One region of the Agrobacterium tumefaciens genome, then DNA from elsewhere that is predicted to be linked to it. Evidence: predicted binding sites of a transcription regulator. Region 1 holds the regulator's gene; each other region holds the start of a gene.
The links. The regulator PhoB, encoded in region 1, activates phosphate uptake and scavenging genes when phosphate is short. The targets are predictions, from matches to a motif close to TGTCATNNANCTGTCAT.
Positions count from the first base shown of each region.

Region 2: CFBP6623_RS04595 (bifunctional 2',3'-cyclic-nucleotide 2'-phosphodiesterase/3'-nucleotidase) is a predicted target of PhoB. The motif match lies at 3,047-3,063, and genes of this name have one in related genera.
Region 3: CFBP6623_RS04320 (DapH/DapD/GlmU-related protein) is a predicted target of PhoB. The motif match lies at 2,748-2,764, and genes of this name have one in related genera.
Region 4: CFBP6623_RS23760 (DUF47 domain-containing protein) is a predicted target of PhoB. The motif match lies at 1,851-1,867, and genes of this name have one in related genera.

Region 1 covers NZ_CP039903.1:109,483-114,086, forward strand. Annotated here, with positions in the region: gene pstA (phosphate ABC transporter permease PstA) at 1-253, shown strand, start outside; gene pstB (phosphate ABC transporter ATP-binding protein PstB) at 268-1,083, shown strand; gene phoU (phosphate signaling complex protein PhoU) at 1,182-1,907, shown strand; gene phoB (phosphate regulon transcriptional regulator PhoB) at 1,938-2,621, shown strand; gene CFBP6623_RS00565 (GcrA family cell cycle regulator) at 3,009-3,542, opposite strand; gene CFBP6623_RS00575 (aspartate aminotransferase family protein) at 3,973-4,604, shown strand, end outside.
Region 2 covers NZ_CP039903.1:917,564-922,167, reverse strand. Annotated here, with positions in the region: gene sseA (3-mercaptopyruvate sulfurtransferase) at 1-127, shown strand, start outside; gene CFBP6623_RS04615 (dihydrofolate reductase family protein) at 285-929, opposite strand; gene CFBP6623_RS04610 (DUF4344 domain-containing metallopeptidase) at 983-1,861, opposite strand; gene CFBP6623_RS04605 (DUF1203 domain-containing protein) at 2,025-2,492, shown strand; gene CFBP6623_RS04600 (PilZ domain-containing protein) at 2,592-2,927, shown strand; gene CFBP6623_RS04595 (bifunctional 2',3'-cyclic-nucleotide 2'-phosphodiesterase/3'-nucleotidase) at 3,144-4,604, shown strand, end outside.
Region 3 covers NZ_CP039903.1:856,566-861,169, reverse strand. Annotated here, with positions in the region: gene CFBP6623_RS04340 (adenylate/guanylate cyclase domain-containing protein) at 1-159, shown strand, start outside; gene CFBP6623_RS04335 (esterase-like activity of phytase family protein) at 312-1,670, shown strand; gene CFBP6623_RS04330 (YunG family protein) at 1,829-2,176, shown strand; gene CFBP6623_RS04325 (hypothetical protein) at 2,281-2,628, shown strand; gene CFBP6623_RS04320 (DapH/DapD/GlmU-related protein) at 2,802-3,458, shown strand; gene ppx (exopolyphosphatase) at 3,474-4,604, opposite strand, start outside.
Region 4 covers NZ_CP039904.1:1,857,588-1,862,191, reverse strand. Annotated here, with positions in the region: gene CFBP6623_RS23770 (efflux RND transporter permease subunit) at 1-970, shown strand, start outside; gene CFBP6623_RS23765 (NUDIX hydrolase) at 1,256-1,798, opposite strand; gene CFBP6623_RS23760 (DUF47 domain-containing protein) at 1,912-2,556, shown strand; gene CFBP6623_RS23755 (inorganic phosphate transporter) at 2,556-3,560, shown strand; gene CFBP6623_RS23750 (Ku protein) at 3,656-4,447, shown strand; gene ligD (DNA ligase D) at 4,461-4,604, opposite strand, start outside.

The sequences.
Region 1 (4,604 bases):
CGGCCTTGCCCATGCGCTGGGTGAAACGGCGCCGCTGCTCTTGATCGGCATGGTGGCATTCGTTGCAAATTATCCGACAACGCCGATGGATCCGTCCACGGCTCTGCCGGTGCAGATTTACATGTGGGCGAACGAAGCGGAACGTGCCTTTGTCGAAAGGACATCCGGCGCTATCATCATCCTGCTTTTGTTCCTCATCGTCATGAATGTTGGCGCAATCCTGTTGCGTCGCCGCTTCGAACGGCGCTGGTAGAGGGAGATTGAGCAATGAACATGTTGTCGGAAGCAGCAGTTGAAAAGGCGCTGGACAAGAAAATGAATGAAGTTTCGTACAAGATGATCGGCAAGGACGTTTCGGTTTTTTACGGCGAAAAGCGTGCGCTTTACGACGTGAACCTCAATGTCCGCGAAAACACGGTCACTGCGCTCATCGGTCCGTCCGGTTGCGGTAAATCCACATTCCTGCGTACCTTGAATCGCATGAACGATACGATCGATGGCTGCCGGGTTACCGGCAAGATCACCCTCGACAGCGACGATATCTACGATCAGGCGATCGATGTCGTGGAATTGCGCGCCCGCGTCGGCATGGTGTTCCAGAAGCCGAACCCCTTCCCGAAGACGATTTACGAGAACATCTCCTACGGTCCGCGCATCCACGGTCTTGCCCGTAACAAGGCGGATATGGACCAGATCGTTGAACAGAGCCTGCAGAGGGCCGGCCTGTGGAACGAAGTGAAAGACCGCCTGCAGGAATCCGGTACCGGCCTTTCCGGTGGTCAGCAGCAGCGTCTGTGCATTGCGCGCGCGGTTGCCGTCAGCCCGGAAGTGATCCTGATGGATGAACCCTGCTCGGCGCTCGATCCGATCGCAACCGCCAAGGTCGAGGAACTGATCCACGAACTGCGCGCCAACTTTACGATCGTCATCGTCACGCACTCCATGCAGCAGGCAGCGCGTGTTTCCCAGCGTACGGCCATGTTCCATCTTGGTCATCTTGTCGAAGAAAACGAAACGGACAAGATGTTCACCAATCCGGACGACCAGCGTACGCAGGATTACATCATGGGCCGCTTCGGCTGATTTCCGGCCGGCGCTTTATCGAAACCGAACAAGACTGGTGCCTTTGCCGTGCCCCGTTGGCGTGCACGTGCATGAAGGCCAAGCCGGAGGATTAGACCATGACACAGACAACGACCCATTCGCATATTCTGTCCGCTTATGACGAGGAATTGAAGTTCCTGACGCGCCGCATCGCCGAAATGGGCGGTCTGGCCGAGCAGATGTGCGCCGACGCCGTGCGCGCATTGGTCAATTCCGACGCTGCGCTTGCGCAGAAGGTCATTTCCGACGACGCGATCCTCGACCATTCCGAGCGCGAGATCGGCGACAAGGCCATCGTCACCATCGCCAGACGGCAGCCTGTCGCGGCCGATCTTCGCGAAATCATCGGCACGCTGCGTATTGCCGGCGATCTCGAGCGCGTTGGCGATCTCGGCAAGAACACTGCCAAGCGCGTTATCGCGGTTGCCGGCACCGGCGTGCCGCGCAAGCTCGCCCGCGGTCTCGAACATCTGTCGGAACTGGCGCTGGTGCAGCTCAAGGAAGTACTCGACGTCTATTCCACGCGTTCTGCCGAGAAAGCCAACGCCATTCGTGAACGGGACGAAGAAATCGACGCCATGTACACGTCGCTCTTCCGTGAGCTTCTGACCTACATGATGGAAGATCCGCGCAACATCACCACCTGCACACATCTTCTGTTCTGCGCCAAGAACATCGAGCGTATCGGCGATCATGCGACGAATATCGCTGAGACAATCTATTACATGGCCACCGGCAGCCAGCCGGAGGGTGAGCGTCCGAAGGACGATAGTTCCAACACACTCGGTTCGGTGACCGAATAACAGACAGGCAGAAGCTTGCGGAGTTAGTATATGGTGCCCAAGATTGCAGTTGTGGAAGACGAGGAAGCGTTGAGCGTCCTGCTTCGTTACAATCTCGAGGCTGAGGGATACGACGTCGACACGATACCCCGTGGCGACGAGGCGGAAATCAGGCTGCAGGAACGTATTCCGGATCTTCTTATCCTGGACTGGATGTTGCCCGGTGTTTCCGGCATCGAACTGTGCCGGCGCTTGAGAATGCGGCCCGAAACCGAACGCCTGCCCATCATCATGCTGACAGCGCGCGGTGAAGAAAGCGAGCGGGTGCGCGGTCTTGCCACCGGCGCCGACGATTATGTCGTCAAGCCGTTCTCGACGCCGGAACTCATGGCCCGCGTCAAGGCCATGCTACGCCGGGCCCGCCCCGAGGTTCTTTCATCGGTGCTGAAATGCGGCGATATCGAACTCGATCGCGAAACCCACCGCGTTCACCGCAAGAGCCGCGAAGTGCGCCTCGGACCGACGGAATTTCGCCTGCTGGAATTCCTGATGACATCTCCGGGCCGGGTGTTCTCCCGCTCGCAGTTGCTGGACGGCGTCTGGGGTCACGATATCTACGTGGATGAGCGCACCGTTGACGTTCACGTAGGACGCCTGCGCAAGGCGCTCAATTTTTCGCACATGCAGGATGTCATCCGCACCGTTCGCGGTGCTGGATATTCGATGGAAGCCTGAGCTAAGCCGAACAGCAGCTTCAATCAGCACAACATCTGACCAAAATCAAAAGGCCCGACACCATTCCGGTTTCGGGCCTTTCGGTTTTGAACCTTTCCCAAACACGGCACCTTGACCTTTTGAATGGACAATCGGCGGCCTGTTCGCATGCGGATTGTGGGCTAGAGTATTTCCAGTAAAGCGGTTCTACGTCCGGAAAATGCGTAAAACAAAGAGATAGGGCACGTCCAAAGTTGCCGTTTAAACCGCACGTGCCTGGACCGGGCGGCGTGGAGGAAAGGCCGAACATGCCACCGGCGATTGTTTTCCGGAACCGGCCTGAATTTGTCATAAAAAAACGGGCCCGAAGGCCCGTAGTTTTTGAGTGCTGAATGCGTGCCGCAACACTCAAGCCTTACGGCGCTCACTGACCGGCTGGTAGGCGAGCTTCGCATGGAACTTGCAATAGGGTGAGGATTCCAGCGCTTCGCAACCGCAGAAGTGGAAATCGTCTTTCAAGGGATCACCGACCGGCCACTTGCAGGTGCGCTCGGTCAGTTCCGTCAGCGTCAAGCGACGGGAAATCGGCGTCACTACATTTCTGGAAGGAACGTAATCGAGAACCTGCGCGGTTTCGATATCGATCTCTTCATGAAGAGCCGTTGCTGCGTTCGAACGGCTCATGGTTCGGGCCGGTGCCGCGCTGACGCGTGCCGTGAAATTTGTCGCGCGCGGGGCAGGGGCCGCGGTGCGCTTGGGCGCGGAGCGTGCAGAAGTCACCGGTCCGCCGGCCTTGACGCGTCCCGGCAGATTGAGGCGGTGGACCTTGCCGATCACGGCATTACGGCTTACACCGCCCAGCTGCGCTGCTATCTGGCTGGCGCTCAGTCCTTCGGCCCACAATTTCTTGAGTTTCTCGACCCGCTCGTCTGTCCAGTTCATGCCGCTTCTCCGCTTGTCGCGTATCTTTCGGCAGAATCCCTCTCCGTCTCGCGGGCGCGCCGCGAGCGTGGTTTCTGCCGGATTTTAGGTGACTAGTTCCGCCGCAATGCAGTCTAGTAATTAGCGATTAACCTAGTGCCAGCCCGACTCCGTGGCAAGAGTCGCGGGAATCATCTGGAATCGATTTTCCGGTTTTCCCCAACTTGCTGGCGAGTTGAGTCTGAAAGGCAACACCTTGGGCCTCTTTCGGTGGCGCCTACTAGTGCTTGAGAAGCCCGGGAAACGCGGACTTTTGTTGACATCGGCAAACGAAGTGACAATAGTGCCCCTGCCGCCGCGAGGCGGCATTTTTGATTTTCAGGCGAGGGATAACCTCGCGAGCCTATTGACAACCTTATGACAGCGCATCCGCGCAAGGAGTGATACAGCCATGGCCGAAGCCGCCGCGCCATTGTTCGATACGTTTGCAAGAGCCCCGCTGCGCTTCGAGCGCGGTGAAGGCGTCTGGCTGTTCACGGAGAGCGGCGAACGATATCTGGATTTTGCAGCCGGTGTTGCGGTTAACTCGCTGGGCCACGCCCATCCGCACCTCGTGGAAGCAATCAAGGCGCAGGCCGAGAAGGTCTGGCACGTCTCGAACCTTTATGAAGTGCCCGGACAGGAAAAGCTCGCCAAGCGGCTGACGGAAGCAACTTTCGCGGACAAGGTGTTCTTCACCAATTCCGGTGCTGAAGCGCTGGAATGCGCCATCAAGACCACGCGCCGTTATCACTATTCAAAGGGCCACCCGGAAAAATTCCGCATCGTCACCTTCGAGGGCGCGTTCCATGGCCGCACGCTGGCAACAATCGCTGCCGGCGGCCAGCAGAAATATCTCGAGGGTTTCGGTCCCAAGGTCGAAGGTTTCGATCAGGTTCCTTTCGCTGATGTCGATGCCTTGAAGGCTGCCATCACGTCTGAGACGGCCGCGCTTTTGATCGAGCCTATCCAGGGCGAGGGCGGTATTCGTGCGCCGAGCAAGGAATTCCTGCAAATCCTGCGTGGATTGTGCGACGAGCACGG
Region 2 (4,604 bases), 810 kb from region 1:
CACGCTCGACCACCCGCGCGCGCTGCAACTTTACCAGATGATGGGCTTCTCGCCCGTCGGCACCTATGAGGCCTGGGTGGAGCCGCTGTCCGACACCGAGCTTCTGGAAATTTCGCTGCGTAATTGAGTACCGCATTGAGAGCGACGCGTGCCATTCTCCGATAAGGAGTGTCTGGTCCCCACTCCCTCATTCCTGTGCTCATCCCAGGAATGAGGGTGGAGGCATCCGTGGGCGCGGCAAACTGCTCCGCGATGTCTCTGAAAATACTTAAACGGCGCAGCATTCATGCCTTGTCGACAATCAGATGCGTAGCGCCCTCGCCCGCCACGGTTCCGGTAGAGCGGTAGCCGAGCGCAGGCAGGTCCATTCCCTCGAACAAATGTTCACCCTTGCCGAGAAAAACCGGGGCGATCGCCAGATGTAATTCATCGATCATGCCCGCAGCCATATATTGCCGGATGGTGGAAACACCGCCGCCGATGCGCACGTCCTTACCATCCGCCGCTGTTAGCGCCATGTCGAGCGCCGCCTCGATGCCGTCGGTCACGAAATGAAACACCGTGCCGCCCTTCATCGTGAAGGACGGGCGCGCATGGTGCGTCAAGACGAAAACCGGAACATGATAGGGCGGCTCGTCGCCCCACCAGCCCTTCCAGCTTTCATCCGGCCATGCGCCGCGCACCGGCCCGAACATGTTGCGTCCCAATATCCATGCGCCGATATTTGCGAAGCTCTTTTCGGTAAAATCCTCATCCGTACCGGTCGAGCCGCCCTCCTTTCCGAACATGCGGTGAAAGGTGCGGGTTTTGACCGCCCATTGATGCAGCGCTTCGCCGTTCACCCCCAGCGGGTTCTGGAGACTCTGGTCCGGTCCCGCGCCATATCCGTCAATCGAAATGGCGAAATTGCGAACGACAACCTTCGGCATGGCACGCTCCTCCCATTCGGCAGGGCCAGATCGCCAGCGTCCGGCAATCGACCTCAGATTTCCCGTTCCAGATTGACCGCCGTCGGAATTTGCCCACCGGCAGCGCCCTTGTCTTCCGTGACAGTGTTCAGAAGATGATCGGCAATCAGCTCCGCCTGGAATTTACCAAGCTCATAACAATAGGTGATCTCACGCTTTTCAGCCGACCAGTAGACATCAGGACGCCCGCAGGTCCTGGCCGTGAGCTTAACGTCACCCTTCAGACCGTAAGCGCCGAAACTGCGGCTGATGAGATCGAGAACCTTCGATTCCCTGATCATGATGGCGTAGGCTTCAAGCTCGGGATCGCGCGGCGGCATATAACTGACAATGAATTTGGACGGCGTCTGGCTGCGATGCGGGCTCAGAAAATTCTCCCAGGTCGAAGCGACGCGCGGATAGGCGGCGGCGCACTTGTCGAACTCGGCGTTGTCCAGACCCATCATGGCGGCGAGATCGCCATAACCATCCTTGTCGCGGCCGACCATCAGGCAGGCCATGTTGCGGTCACGGCTTTTCTCGGGAACGAGCGCGGAAAAGACCGGTGCTTCGTGCTCGGGCAAGGTTTCCGCCTCGCGTCCGAGATACCAGCTATCGGTGGCGTTGACGAGCGCGGTATCGAGCCATTCCTCGTTGGCCTGGAGAATGAGCGTGCCCGCCAGCTGGTCGGCCGGGGCCTGCACGCTGCCGGTCTCCACGGTTCCGAAATCCGAAATCAGCATGCGCGCGCCCTCGTGGTAAAGCGAGAAGATCGCGTTGCCGATGACGAAATTGACCGCCTGCTGCAACTGGTCGTCGGACAGGCCATCGAGACCGGCGGCAGTCTGTGCCTGAGCCGGGGCCGTCAACGAAACAAAAGCCAGCGGAACGGCGGCCAGAAAACGACGCAACATAAAATCAGACCTTCCGGGAACGAGGAGCGTCACTGATTCCCGATGCAAACGAGTCATGCAATGGGCTGGTTGCATCACCTGTCAAGAATCGGGTGGATAGCACTCGGTTTGGAGATCATAGCTGCAAAGAAGCAACGCCGATCCAAACCAGAAAGAACCCGCCATGACCGATCTCGCCTTTATTGCAATGCCGGCTAATGAAGCCGAAGCCTTCCGGGCAGGAGCTGCGGACGCCTATGGCAACCCGCCGGAACGGAGCGTTTCTCCTGGAGGCATGCCCTGCCGCCATTGTCTTTCCCAGATTGGTGAAGGCGAAGGAATGCTGATCCTCGCCTACCGGCCGTTTCCGTCGCTGCAGCCCTATGCGGAAACGGGACCTGTGTTTTTGCATGCCGAAGCCTGCGAGCGCTACCCGCAAACGGAGACCCTGCCGCCGATGCTGAACAGCCCGGATTATATCGTGCGCGGATATGGCGCCGACAACCGCATCGTCTATGGCACCGGCGCAGTGACGGCGACGGGCGATATCGTGTCTCGCGCACGACATCTTCTGGAGCGCGCTGACGTTGCTTATGTGCATGTCCGTTCCGCCCGCAACAATTGCTATCAGTGCCGTATCGCCAAAGCATAATCACAGCATTGTCTAGAATTTTAACCGAACAACTAAACGGGTCTCAAACTTTTACAGCTTATTGTGCCCGTATCGGAAACAATTGATTTGAGCAGCAAAATGGCAAACAACCTCAATATGGCGACCCGCACCGCGCCGCGCAGCAAGACCAGGATTTTTGCGACCGTGCATTATTTCAGCCAGTCGACCAGAGCCCGCGTCCTTGATCTCTCGGCGACCGGCATGGCGCTTGAGCTTGATGGGCCTTTCGCTGCCGCCAAGGGCAGCCGGGTCAAGGTGCAGAGCGAGGATCTGGGCTTCATCGAAGGCGTCGTGCAATGGCAGCACCAGAACCGCCTCGGCCTGCAGCTGAAGCTTTCCACCAACACGCTGGCGCAGCTCTCCTCCTATTTCCGCTTCTTCCATGAAGAAGTGAAGCCGACCCTTGCCCGCTGATCTTCTCTGCCTGAAAGCCGGAATGCGCTGCCCGGAAGGAGCGCATTCCCCGATGTGGAAGCGTGTGCATCGCACTCCAATGACAAAAAATTTATCAAACGGTTGAAAACGGACCTATCTGTCACCGGCTTGTCATTTTGGTGATGGACTCCTCGGCGATTGCTTCTACCCTGTCCGCTTCTCAAGACAGAGCAAGCTTCATCCGAAGGAGTTCCCATGTCGCCGCTTCTCGCTCTCCACCCCATCACCCGCCGTTCGCTGCTCGGCGGCATTGCGGCCTCTTCGGCGCTGGTGCTGCTGCACCCCTTCGCCGCCCGCGCCTCTGCCAATCAGGCGCATCTGCGCATCATGGAAACGACAGATATCCACGTCCACGTCTTTCCCTATGATTATTACGCCGACAAGCCGAACGACACGATGGGTCTGGCGCGCACTGCCTCGATCATCGGTGCCATCCGCGCCGAGGCCGGAAACTCGATGCTGGTGGATAATGGCGACTTCCTGCAGGGCAATCCGCTCGGCGATTACATCGCCTATGAGCGCGGCATGAAGGCCGGCGACAAGCATCCCGTGATCAATGCCATGAACGTGCTGGGTTATGATTGCGGCACGCTCGGCAACCACGAATTCAATTACGGCCTCGACTATATGTCGAACACGCTGGCCGGCGCCGGTTTCCCCTTCGTCTGCGCCAACCTCACCAAGGGTCAGCTGGCGTCGGACCCCAAGCAGGACGAGCTGTTCTTCAAGCCTTATATCATTCTTGAAAAGCAGATCCGCGACGGCGGGGGCGTCACCAGCCCGGTCAAGGTCGGCATCATCGGCTTCGTGCCGCCGCAGATCATGATGTGGGATTCCAAGAACCTCGAGGGCAAGGCCCAGACACGCGACATCGTCGAGGCGGCCAAGGCCTGGGTTCCCGCCATGAAGGAAGAAGGCGCCGATATCGTCATCGCCCTTTCCCATTCCGGTATCGACGGCAAGGGCCAGAGCGATCGCATGGAGAACGCCTCACTTTATCTGGCGGGCGTCGAAGGCATCGACGCGATCTTTACCGGCCACCAGCATCTCGTCTTCCCCGGTCCGAAGACCTGGGACGGCATAGAGGGTGTTGATGCGGTCAAGGGCACGCTCCTGGGCAAACCGGCGGTGATGGCCGGTTTCTGGGGTTCGCATATGGGCCTTATCGACCTGCTGCTCGAAAAGGACGGCAAGAGCTGGAAGATCGTCGATTTCACCTCTGAAGCAAGGCCGATCTATCACCGCGATGACAACCGCAAGATCGTTGCCGACTTCACCGACAAGCCGGAAGTCATCGCCGCCGCCAAGGCCGATCACGAGGCAGCCCTCGCCTATGTGCGCCGCCCGGTCGGCAAGACATCTGCCCCGCTCTATTCTTATTTCGCGCTGGTGGCCGATGATCCTTCCGTGCAGATAGTCTCCAACGCCCAGACCTGGTACATCAAGGACATGCTGAAGGAAGGCCAATATAAGGACCTGCCTGTGCTTTCGGCAGCAGCCCCCTTCAAGTCCGGCGGGCGCGGCGGCGCGGATTATTATACCGATGTCCCCGCCGGTGATATTGCTATCAAGAACGTCGCCGACCTCTATCTTTACCCCAACACGGTGCAGGCGGTGCTGATCAATGGTGCGCAGGTCAAGAACTGGCTGGAGATG
Region 3 (4,604 bases), 750 kb from region 1:
ATGCTCGGCCACCCGGTGCTGATTTCCGCCGACCTTGCCCATCAGCTGGTGCTTCCAAAGGGTGTGCGCAGCGAATATCTCGGCGAACATGCGGTCAAGGGCCGTGGCCAAACGCTGGGTGTATGCACGCTCAGCCAGTATCAGGCCCCTGCCGCATAAGGGCAATTGGCTGGAAAAAGCCGCGCCGTTCCGTTTGGATACGGCAGCCGTCATCAAAATTCATCAAAGCTTCAAACGACAATCACCTGCCTGTCATGCGGCGACCCTATCGCCTCAATCCTGTCTTCAACAGGTATCGAGGGGTCTCCATCATGAAGCACATTCTTTTCGCATCCTGCGCGGTTCTCGCGCTCGCCACCGCATCGCACGCGGCTGAGAAGGAGTTTCCGGCAAAGCTGGTCTCCCACGCCATTCTGCCGGCCAACACCATCATCGCCGCACCGACCGATGCGCCGGAGCACCTCAAGACGTCCGCCAAGTTCACCACGGCAGACCGCAAGCGCGCTGAAGGCCTCGGCACCGTGCCCGGCAAGGACGGCGTTCGCCCGACCGGCCTTTCCATGCCGTTCAACGGCCAGCCGATGCAGGGCTTTTCCGGCATCAAGGCAATGCCGGACGGCAGCTTCTGGAGCCTTTCCGACAATGGTTTCGGTTCCAAGCTGAATTCCAGCGACGCCATGCTGATGCTTCACCATCTGAAGTTCGACTGGGACGCCGGCAAGGTCAACGCGCTTGAAACCGTCTTCCTCTCCGACCCGGACATGAAGGCACCGTTCCCGATCGTTCTGGAAGGCACCGCAAAGCGTTACCTGACGGGCGCCGATTTCGATGTCGAATCCATTCAGCCGGTTGCCGATGGTTTCTGGGTGGGCGAGGAATTCGGTCCTTACATCCTGAAATTCACACGTGACGGCAAGCTGACCGACGTCATCGCCACCAAGGCCGGTGACATCGAGGTGAAGTCCCCGGATCACCCGGCTCTGGCCCTGCCCGGCAACCCGACGCAGAAAATGCCTGCCTTCAACCTGAAACGATCAGGCGGTTATGAAGGCATGGCGCTCTCCAAGGACGGTTCGAAGCTCTACGGCCTGCTGGAAGGCCCGCTCTACACCGCTGACGGACAGGTAGAGAAAACCGAAGGCGGTTCGACCGGCCTTCGGATCATCGAACTCGACACCGCCAAGAAAGAGTGGACCGGCCGCACCTGGCTTTATCCGCTGGCGGAAGGCGGCGAGGCGATCGGCGACTTCAACATGCTGGATGACGCGACCGCTCTTGTCATCGAGCGCGACAACGGTGCCGGCACCGCCGACAAGGCCTGCGCCGACCCCAAGGCTCCGGCCGCCGACTGCTTCGCCCGGGCTTCCAAGGTCAAGCGCATCTACAAGATCGAATTTAACGACGCCAATGTCGGCAAGGCCGCGCGCAAGATCGGCTATATCGATCTTCTGAAAATCTCCGATCCTGATAACAAGAAGCGCCAGGGCGGCGGCAACGGTTATTACGACATGCCTTTCGTCACCATCGAGAATGTCGACCGCGTTGACGCCACGCACATCATCGTCGGCAACGACAACAACCTGCCCTTCTCGGCCGGCCGCGCGCTGGACAAGGCTGACGATAACGAATTCGTCCTCCTTGAAGTCAAGGATCTGCTCGACGCCAAGTAAGCAAAACGGTGCCGGAACTGGTTCCGGCACCACCCGCGCGACCGCGCATATTCAACAGGGCGGAGCGTCCTTGCAGCCTCCAGGGGAGGCGCGGCGCTCCGCTTTTTTCTAGTCATGCCTGACCCGGAGCCCGGCTCCGAAACGGGAAAGACCCCTTCATGCAGGATCATGCCGAACGACTTTATTATGCGCTGAGGAAAAGCTGGTCGGGCGAGACCAGCAGCCTGTGGTCGCGGGAAAACCCCGCCCGCGGACAGGGCAGCGTCACCGCCCTGGTGGTTCAGGATATTTTCGGCGGTGAGATCGCCAAAACCGCCGTCAGCGGCGCCGATCATTTCTACAATATCGTCGATGACATTCGCTGGGATTTCACCTTCGCCCAGTTTGATATTCCCGTCGGTTATCAAGACAGGCCCGCCACCCGCACCGAAGCGATGGCAAAGATCACACCACTGCAATATGCCTATCTCAGCGCCTGCATCAGGAAGGCGTTGGGGCACGGTTAATCCACTTTAAAATGCATTGATCCCGGCGTTTCCCGCAATGCGGACACAATCCATGACATATGATCGGGCAACGAAACGAGGCGCACCAAGAGGAGAAATGCCCCGTGAATGACAGCTGCCCCATCCTGACACCCGCCGAACAGCAAGCCCAGGATATATTTGAACAAACAGAAGAAGCGATGATGGCTGCAATTTACGCGGCGCTTGAGCGGGCCAGCACAAAGGCCGCCGAAGAACTTCAGGCCATTGGCTCCGATATCGAGCCTCCCGCCTATGAATATTTTGTCGCCACCGCGCATCAGCAGCTCTTCCTGCGACTATGCGGAGCCGACGGGGAAACATTCGAAGGCGGGGACCCTGAAGTCGCATCCCATATCATCCGGAATGCGCAGAACATATCCGACCATTACTGGAGCAAGAGCCAAGCGAAGGCGGATGAAACTCACGACTGACGGCAAATGCCTTCTGCGTGATTTTCTGCCTAAAGACAGGGTGTTGCAGGACACGAGTGGCGCACAGGGTTGATCTTTAATAGGAGCAGCCGGCGCAACCGGGTCCTCTTAAGATTTACCGTCACAAGCCCTTCATCATCTCCGGATAGGCAGGCGCAAATCCGGAGACTGACATGGATTCGACCGCGCAATTCAATCGCCCAAAGATCGCCGAAACCGTTGTCCATTCGACAGCGAGCATCAGGGATTCAGGCATCGGCAAATGCTGTGAAATTTTGGCGGATACGGCGCTGAACAATGCCGAGCTGGGGGACTACTCGTATCTCGGGCCCCGTTGCATGGTTGGCGATGCGACGATCGGAAAGTTCTGCGCCATTGCCGCGGAGGTCAGGATAGGCGCTCCCAACCATCCGATGGACCGGCCATCCATGCATCGTTTCAGCTACTGCCCGGAATATTACTCGGCGGATGCCGTTCGCGACGACGCGTTTTTCGACCGGCGAAAGCAGGACCGCGCCGTCATCGGCAACGACGTCTGGATTGGGCACGGCGTTATTGTGCTGCCGGGTGTAAAGGTTGGAGACGGTGCCGTGTTGGCAGCCGGAGCGGTCGTTACCAAGGACGTGCCGCCCTACACCATCGTTGGCGGAGTTCCCGCGAAAATCATTCGCGAGCGGTTTTCGCGACCCATCGCGGAGCGGCTTGCCGCCATCGCGTGGTGGGATTGGCCATTCGAGACGATCATGGCGCGGCTTGCCGATTTTCAGTCAAGCGACATCGAAGCCTTCTGCGAGCGTTGGACCCCGCCGGCAACGCCTATCGCAAAATAAAACTCTCCCGTTGCGTTACTCGAACACGAACGCCAGCCGCTTGCCCGTCAGTTTCGCCAGCTGCTGCAAACGCCCATCCAGACGCTCGCCGGCAAAATCACAATAATCGTGCGGCACCACGAATTCCAGATCGAGATCGGGATTGGTGGATTTGCGGAATTTCAGGTGGTCGACAACGCCCGGCATCGAGGCCGAGAACAGGTAAACGACGCGTAGCAGGCCGCCGAGCAACTTGCCGAGCTCCAGCAGCCGGTCGCCCGCCATGGCCGCCAGCGGCTCGGTGGTGCCGTTGTCGTTCAGTCCCTCGAAGCGATAATAATTGGCGAGCGCAATATAGGCACGGCCCGGATGGGTGATGGCGACGAAGGAGGAATGGGCGATGATGTTGAGTGCTTGCAGGCCGCGATAATCCGGATGGGCGCGCCAGCTGATATCGGCGAGAAGGCAGGCTGCCTGGCGGTAACGGCTTTCTTCTTCCGTCTCGTCGATGCCGAAGACAGGAAAGGTGCGGCCGCTCCAGTCCGCCAGTTCACGCGCATGTTCGGGCGAACGGGCACGCAGAATGGCAAGTTCGTCGGCCGTGACCAGCAGCGGGTCCAGATCACGCTCCGTTTCCGTCAGCAGCGAATAGAGATAACCTTCGCGCACGCCCTGCGCGGAGAAGGCGATCTTTGCCGGCTTCATCACCTTCAGAACCTCACGCATGGCGATGGCGCCGAAGGGCAGAAGCGAACGGCGGTTCTTGGAAACTGCCTGCCAGGCCGGATCCTTGCTGTCCCTGGAGAGAATGACCTCCTCCAGAAAATTCAGCATTTCCTCCAGCGGCAATTCATATCCCTGCATCATATGCAGCGGGTAGCCGGTGATTTCCATATGCAGCTTGGCGATGTTTCGCCAGGTGCCGCCCACGGCATAAAAGGTGCGCCCCTCACCCGCCGTCAGCAGCTTTGCGAAGGATTTGACGTGTTTTCTGGCAATGGTCGCTGCTTTTTCGAGCGAACCATCCGATTGCTCGGAAAGCCTCAGGCCACCGAGCGGCAGCGTAATGCCCTCGCCGCAGCTTTTGCCCTTGATGTCGATGAGTTCGAGCGAACCACCGCCGAGGTCGCCGGCAATGCCATCCGGATCATGGAAACCGCTGATCAC
Region 4 (4,604 bases), on a different replicon from region 1:
CTCTCCGCTCATCGGTGGCGAAGATGTGTCGAAATGGACGGATACGGGCGGCAACAGCTATGACATCGTCGTGCGCCTTCCCGGCGAACGGCGCTCCGATGCCGCAACCCTCGGCGAATTGATGATCGCGACCGGCCGCACGGCATCGAATGGCACGCCCGTGATGGTACGTCTCGATCAGGTGGCCGAGATCGGCACCGCGCCGGCACCGGCTGAAATCCGCCGCATCGACAATCGCCGCGAGGTGCTGGTTTCGGCCAACATTGCCGGCCGCACGCTAGGCGATGTGACCAATGCCCTGCAGAGCCTGACCGCTGCCCGCGATCTGCCGGATGGTTACCGCATCCGCTTCGGCGGCGAGGCCGAGACCATGCAGGAGACGATTGGCCACATGGTCAAGGCGCTCATCATGGCGGTTATTTTCATCTACATCGTGCTTGCCTCGCAATTCGGCAGCTTCCTGCAACCGCTCGCCATCATGGCCTCTTTGCCGCTCTCGCTGGCCGGCGTCCTTCTGGGGCTGATGGTGGCCGGCAGCACGATCAACATGTTTTCTTTGATCGGCTTCATCATGCTGATGGGCCTCGTCACCAAGAATGGCATCCTGCTGGTCGATTTCGCCAACAGGGAGAGAAAACGCGGGCTTTCCCTCAACGAAGCGCTGGCGAACGCCGGTGTCATCCGATTCCGGCCGATCATCATGACAACGCTTGCAATGATCTTCGGCATGATTCCGCTTGGGCTCGCCATCGGCGGTGGCGGTGCGCAGCGCGCGCCGATGGCGCATGCGGTGGTCGGCGGCCTCATCAGCTCCACCCTCCTCACCCTGATCGTCGTGCCAACCATCCTGTCCTATATCGACAGTATCACGAGGCGTTTCGCCCACCTTTTGCCAAAAGCACCGGATGAGGCTGGAAAAGCGGGCACGGCCGATCACTCCGCCCAGACCCGCGAGGCGCAGCCCGGCTGAAACCCCTTGGTTTTCTAAAGACGGTCATTGACGGGAGAGGCAGCAATGCTTTTCCCGTCAATGGGGCGACAGTTCTTACCGGAGCAGAAGTATGGTGGCCGGCCCTGCCAGAAGCACGGCAAACACGATGATGGGATGGATGTAGCGGCCAAGAAGCCGCATGGCGGCACGACATAAACGCATAATGCACCTGATGAAATTCATCCGGCAAAATTGAGTATGCCATGTTGCAAAGACATTACGGCACAGGGTCCAGGCTCTGTTCACGGAGAACACGGCGACCTGTCAGGGTCTCTCACCCGCCCCGTCTTTCCTTTTGCCCTTGGGTTTGAAATCAACCAGCAATGATTTCAGTTCGATTTCCCGAACGCGCCTCGCTGCCTCATCCGGACGGACCCATTCAACCAGGCGTTCGCCGCGTTCCTTGAAACTCGTTTCCGCACCCGTCACCTCGATCTGAAACACATCGACCATGCACGGGACGACATCGCCATTGTCGAGCATCTTCAGATAGGTGTAGCGGCCAATGGCTGCCTTTCTCACCCGGCCGCGCACGCCCGCCTCCTCCCACGCCTCGATGGCCGCCGCCTCATGCGGCTTCTTGCGTTTCATCGGCCATCCGCGCGGAATGATCCAGCGCTGGCTGGTGCGCGATGTGACGAGAAGGATTTCAACATCATTTCCGTTATCGCCGTGGCGAAAACACAAGGCGGCATATTGCTGCCGGAAAGCGCCGGTGAAGAGCTTTTCGGGAATGGTAGCAAGTTGCTGAAGCAGTGTCAGGGGGCGCACCGGACGGGTTTTCCGGCTTTTCTTGGAAGATTTCATTTGCGTTGATAGTGCCGATTTTCCGGGTTGCATCAATGCCCTGCCTGCATTTATGACAGTTTTATGACAATTACCCCCTACAACATAAATAGCGCCATTGAGGGCCAATTCGCATGATGAGCATTTTCCGCAAGCTGATGCCGCGCGAGGATCGTTTCTTCGACCTGTTCAGCAAACATTCCGAAACAGTCGTCAAGGCGGCAGGTGCGCTTGATCAACTGTTGAGCGGCATCGACGTCGAGAAGAATTGCGACCTTATCGTTGCCCTCGAAGATCAGGCGGATGACATTACCCGCGATGTGCTGCTTGCGGTGCGGCGCAGCTTCATCACCCCCTTTGATCGCGGCGACATCAAGGACCTCATCCAGTCCATGGATGACGCCATCGACATGATGCACAAGACGGTGAAGACCATCCGCCTCTTCGAACAGGGCGAATTCGACCCGCTGATGAAGGAGATGGGACACGAGATCGTGCGTGCGGCAAGCCTGATCGCCGAAGCCATTCCGCTTCTGGAAAAGGTCGGCACCAATGCGCAGCGCTTGTCGGCGATTGCCGAAGAAGTCACCCGCGTCGAAGGCCGCTCCGATGAGCTTCATGATCAGGGCCTGAAAGACCTTTTCCGCCGCCACGGTGCGGCCGGTAACGCCATGGCCTATTTGATCGGCAGCGAGATCTACGGCGAACTCGAAAAGGTCGTCGACCGCTTCGAGGATGTGGCCAACGAGATCAGCGGCATCGTTATCGAGAACGTCTGATGGATGTCGCACTTGCCCTGCCGCTGCTTGTCGGCCTTATCGCCATCGCGCTGTTCTTCGATTTCCTGAACGGTCTCCATGACGCTGCAAATTCCATCGCCACCATCGTTTCCACCCGCGTATTGCGCCCGCAATATGCGGTTGCCTGGGCGGCGTTCTTCAATTTCATCGCCTTCCTGTTTTTCGGGCTGCATGTGGCGGAAACGCTCGGCACCGGCATCATCGATCCGGCCATCGTTTCGCCGCAGGTTATCTTTGCCGCCCTCATCGGCGCGATCGTCTGGAACATCGTCACCTGGATTTTCGGCATTCCCTCCAGTTCGTCACACGCGCTGATCGGCGGTCTCGTCGGTGCCGGATTTGCGAAAGTGGGCTTTAATTCCATCGTCTGGTCGGGCCTCTTGAAAACTGTCGGGGCCATCTTCATGTCGCCGGCCATCGGCTTTTTCCTGGCGCTGCTGCTGGTGCTCGCCGTTTCCTGGCTGTTCGTGCGGCAGACACCCTTTGCGGTGGATCGCACCTTCCGCGTCATGCAGTTCATCTCCGCCTCGCTTTATTCGCTCGGCCATGGCGGCAACGACGCGCAGAAGACCATGGGCATCATTGCCGTGCTGCTGTTCAGCCAGGGGCATTTGGGCGAAAGTTTCTACGTGCCGTTCTGGGTGGTCATTTCCTGCCAGTCGGCCATGGCGCTCGGCACATTGTTCGGCGGCTGGCGCATCGTGCACACCATGGGCTCGAAGATCACCCGGCTGAACCCGATGCAGGGTTTCTGCGCCGAAACCGGCGGCGCGCTGACATTGTTCGGCGCGACATGGCTCGGAATTCCGGTCTCCACCACCCACACGATTACCGGCGCCATCGTTGGCGTGGGGGCTGCCCGCCGGGTTTCGGCGGTACGCTGGGGGCTTGCCGGCAACATCGTCATCGCATGGATCGTGACCATGCCGGCCGCCGCACTGATTTCCGCCACCGTCTACGGGCTGACCTCGCTGCTCGGCTGACAGGCTCCCCCCTGCCCTCTTGCCATTCTCCCGGAACAAATACCGCCCCGCGGAAGTTTGATCCGGGAGATCAACGGCGAAACGGATCGCGGACAATGGCACGGCAGGTTTTCTGGAAGGGTTATCTGAAGCTGTCGCTGGTGACGGCCTCCGTCTCGCTGACACCAGCGACGACCGAGGGTAACAAATATTCCTTCCACATCCTCAATCGCAAAACCGGCAACCGTGTCGAGAGCCGCTATGTCGACAGCATCACTCATCGGCCTGTAGCAGCAAAAAACCAGGTGAAGGGGTTTCCCCGCGCCGAGGACGAGTATGTGCTGCTGGAAGACGAAGAGATCGATGCCGTGGCGCTGGAAAGCACCCGCACGATCGATATCAGGACTTTCGTACCGAAGGGCTCGATCGACTGGATCTGGTATGACCGCCCGCACTTCCTGCGCCCTGAAGACAAGATCGGCACCGAGGCCTTCAGCGTCATTCGCGAAGCCATGACGGCCAACGGCGTGTACGGCATTGCGCGGCTGGTGCTCTACCGCCGTGAACGGGCCGTTCTGCTGGAGCCTTCAGGCAAGGGCATCATCCTGTGGACGCTGCATTATGGCGAAGAGGTGCGCGAGAGCATCGACGCGCTTGACCCGAAAATGAAAATTGAAAAGCCGCTGCTGCAGGCCATGGAAAAGCGCATCGGCAAACAGATGACCGGCTGGAAGCCAACTTTGGTGCAGGACCCGATCCAGAAAAAGATCAAGGCGCTTTTGAAGACCAAAGGCGACGAGACACCGTCTTCCAAAAAGAAAACCGGCACAAAAGCCAGCACCGGCGGCAATGTTATCAACATCATGGACGCACTTAAAAAAAGCCTCGCCGCCGAAAAACGAAGCTGAAGATCAGCTGTTGTCAGCGCGCTTTTTTCGGCAGCGGTTCCGCTGCGGCGAAAAAACCGTCCCATGGGTCTTTTTTCAGAGCCGAAAGGCGCGCGCCGATATTGTTGACGGTAAAATGCGCCGGGCCGATCTCGGCCGTGAGTTCCGACCATTCCAG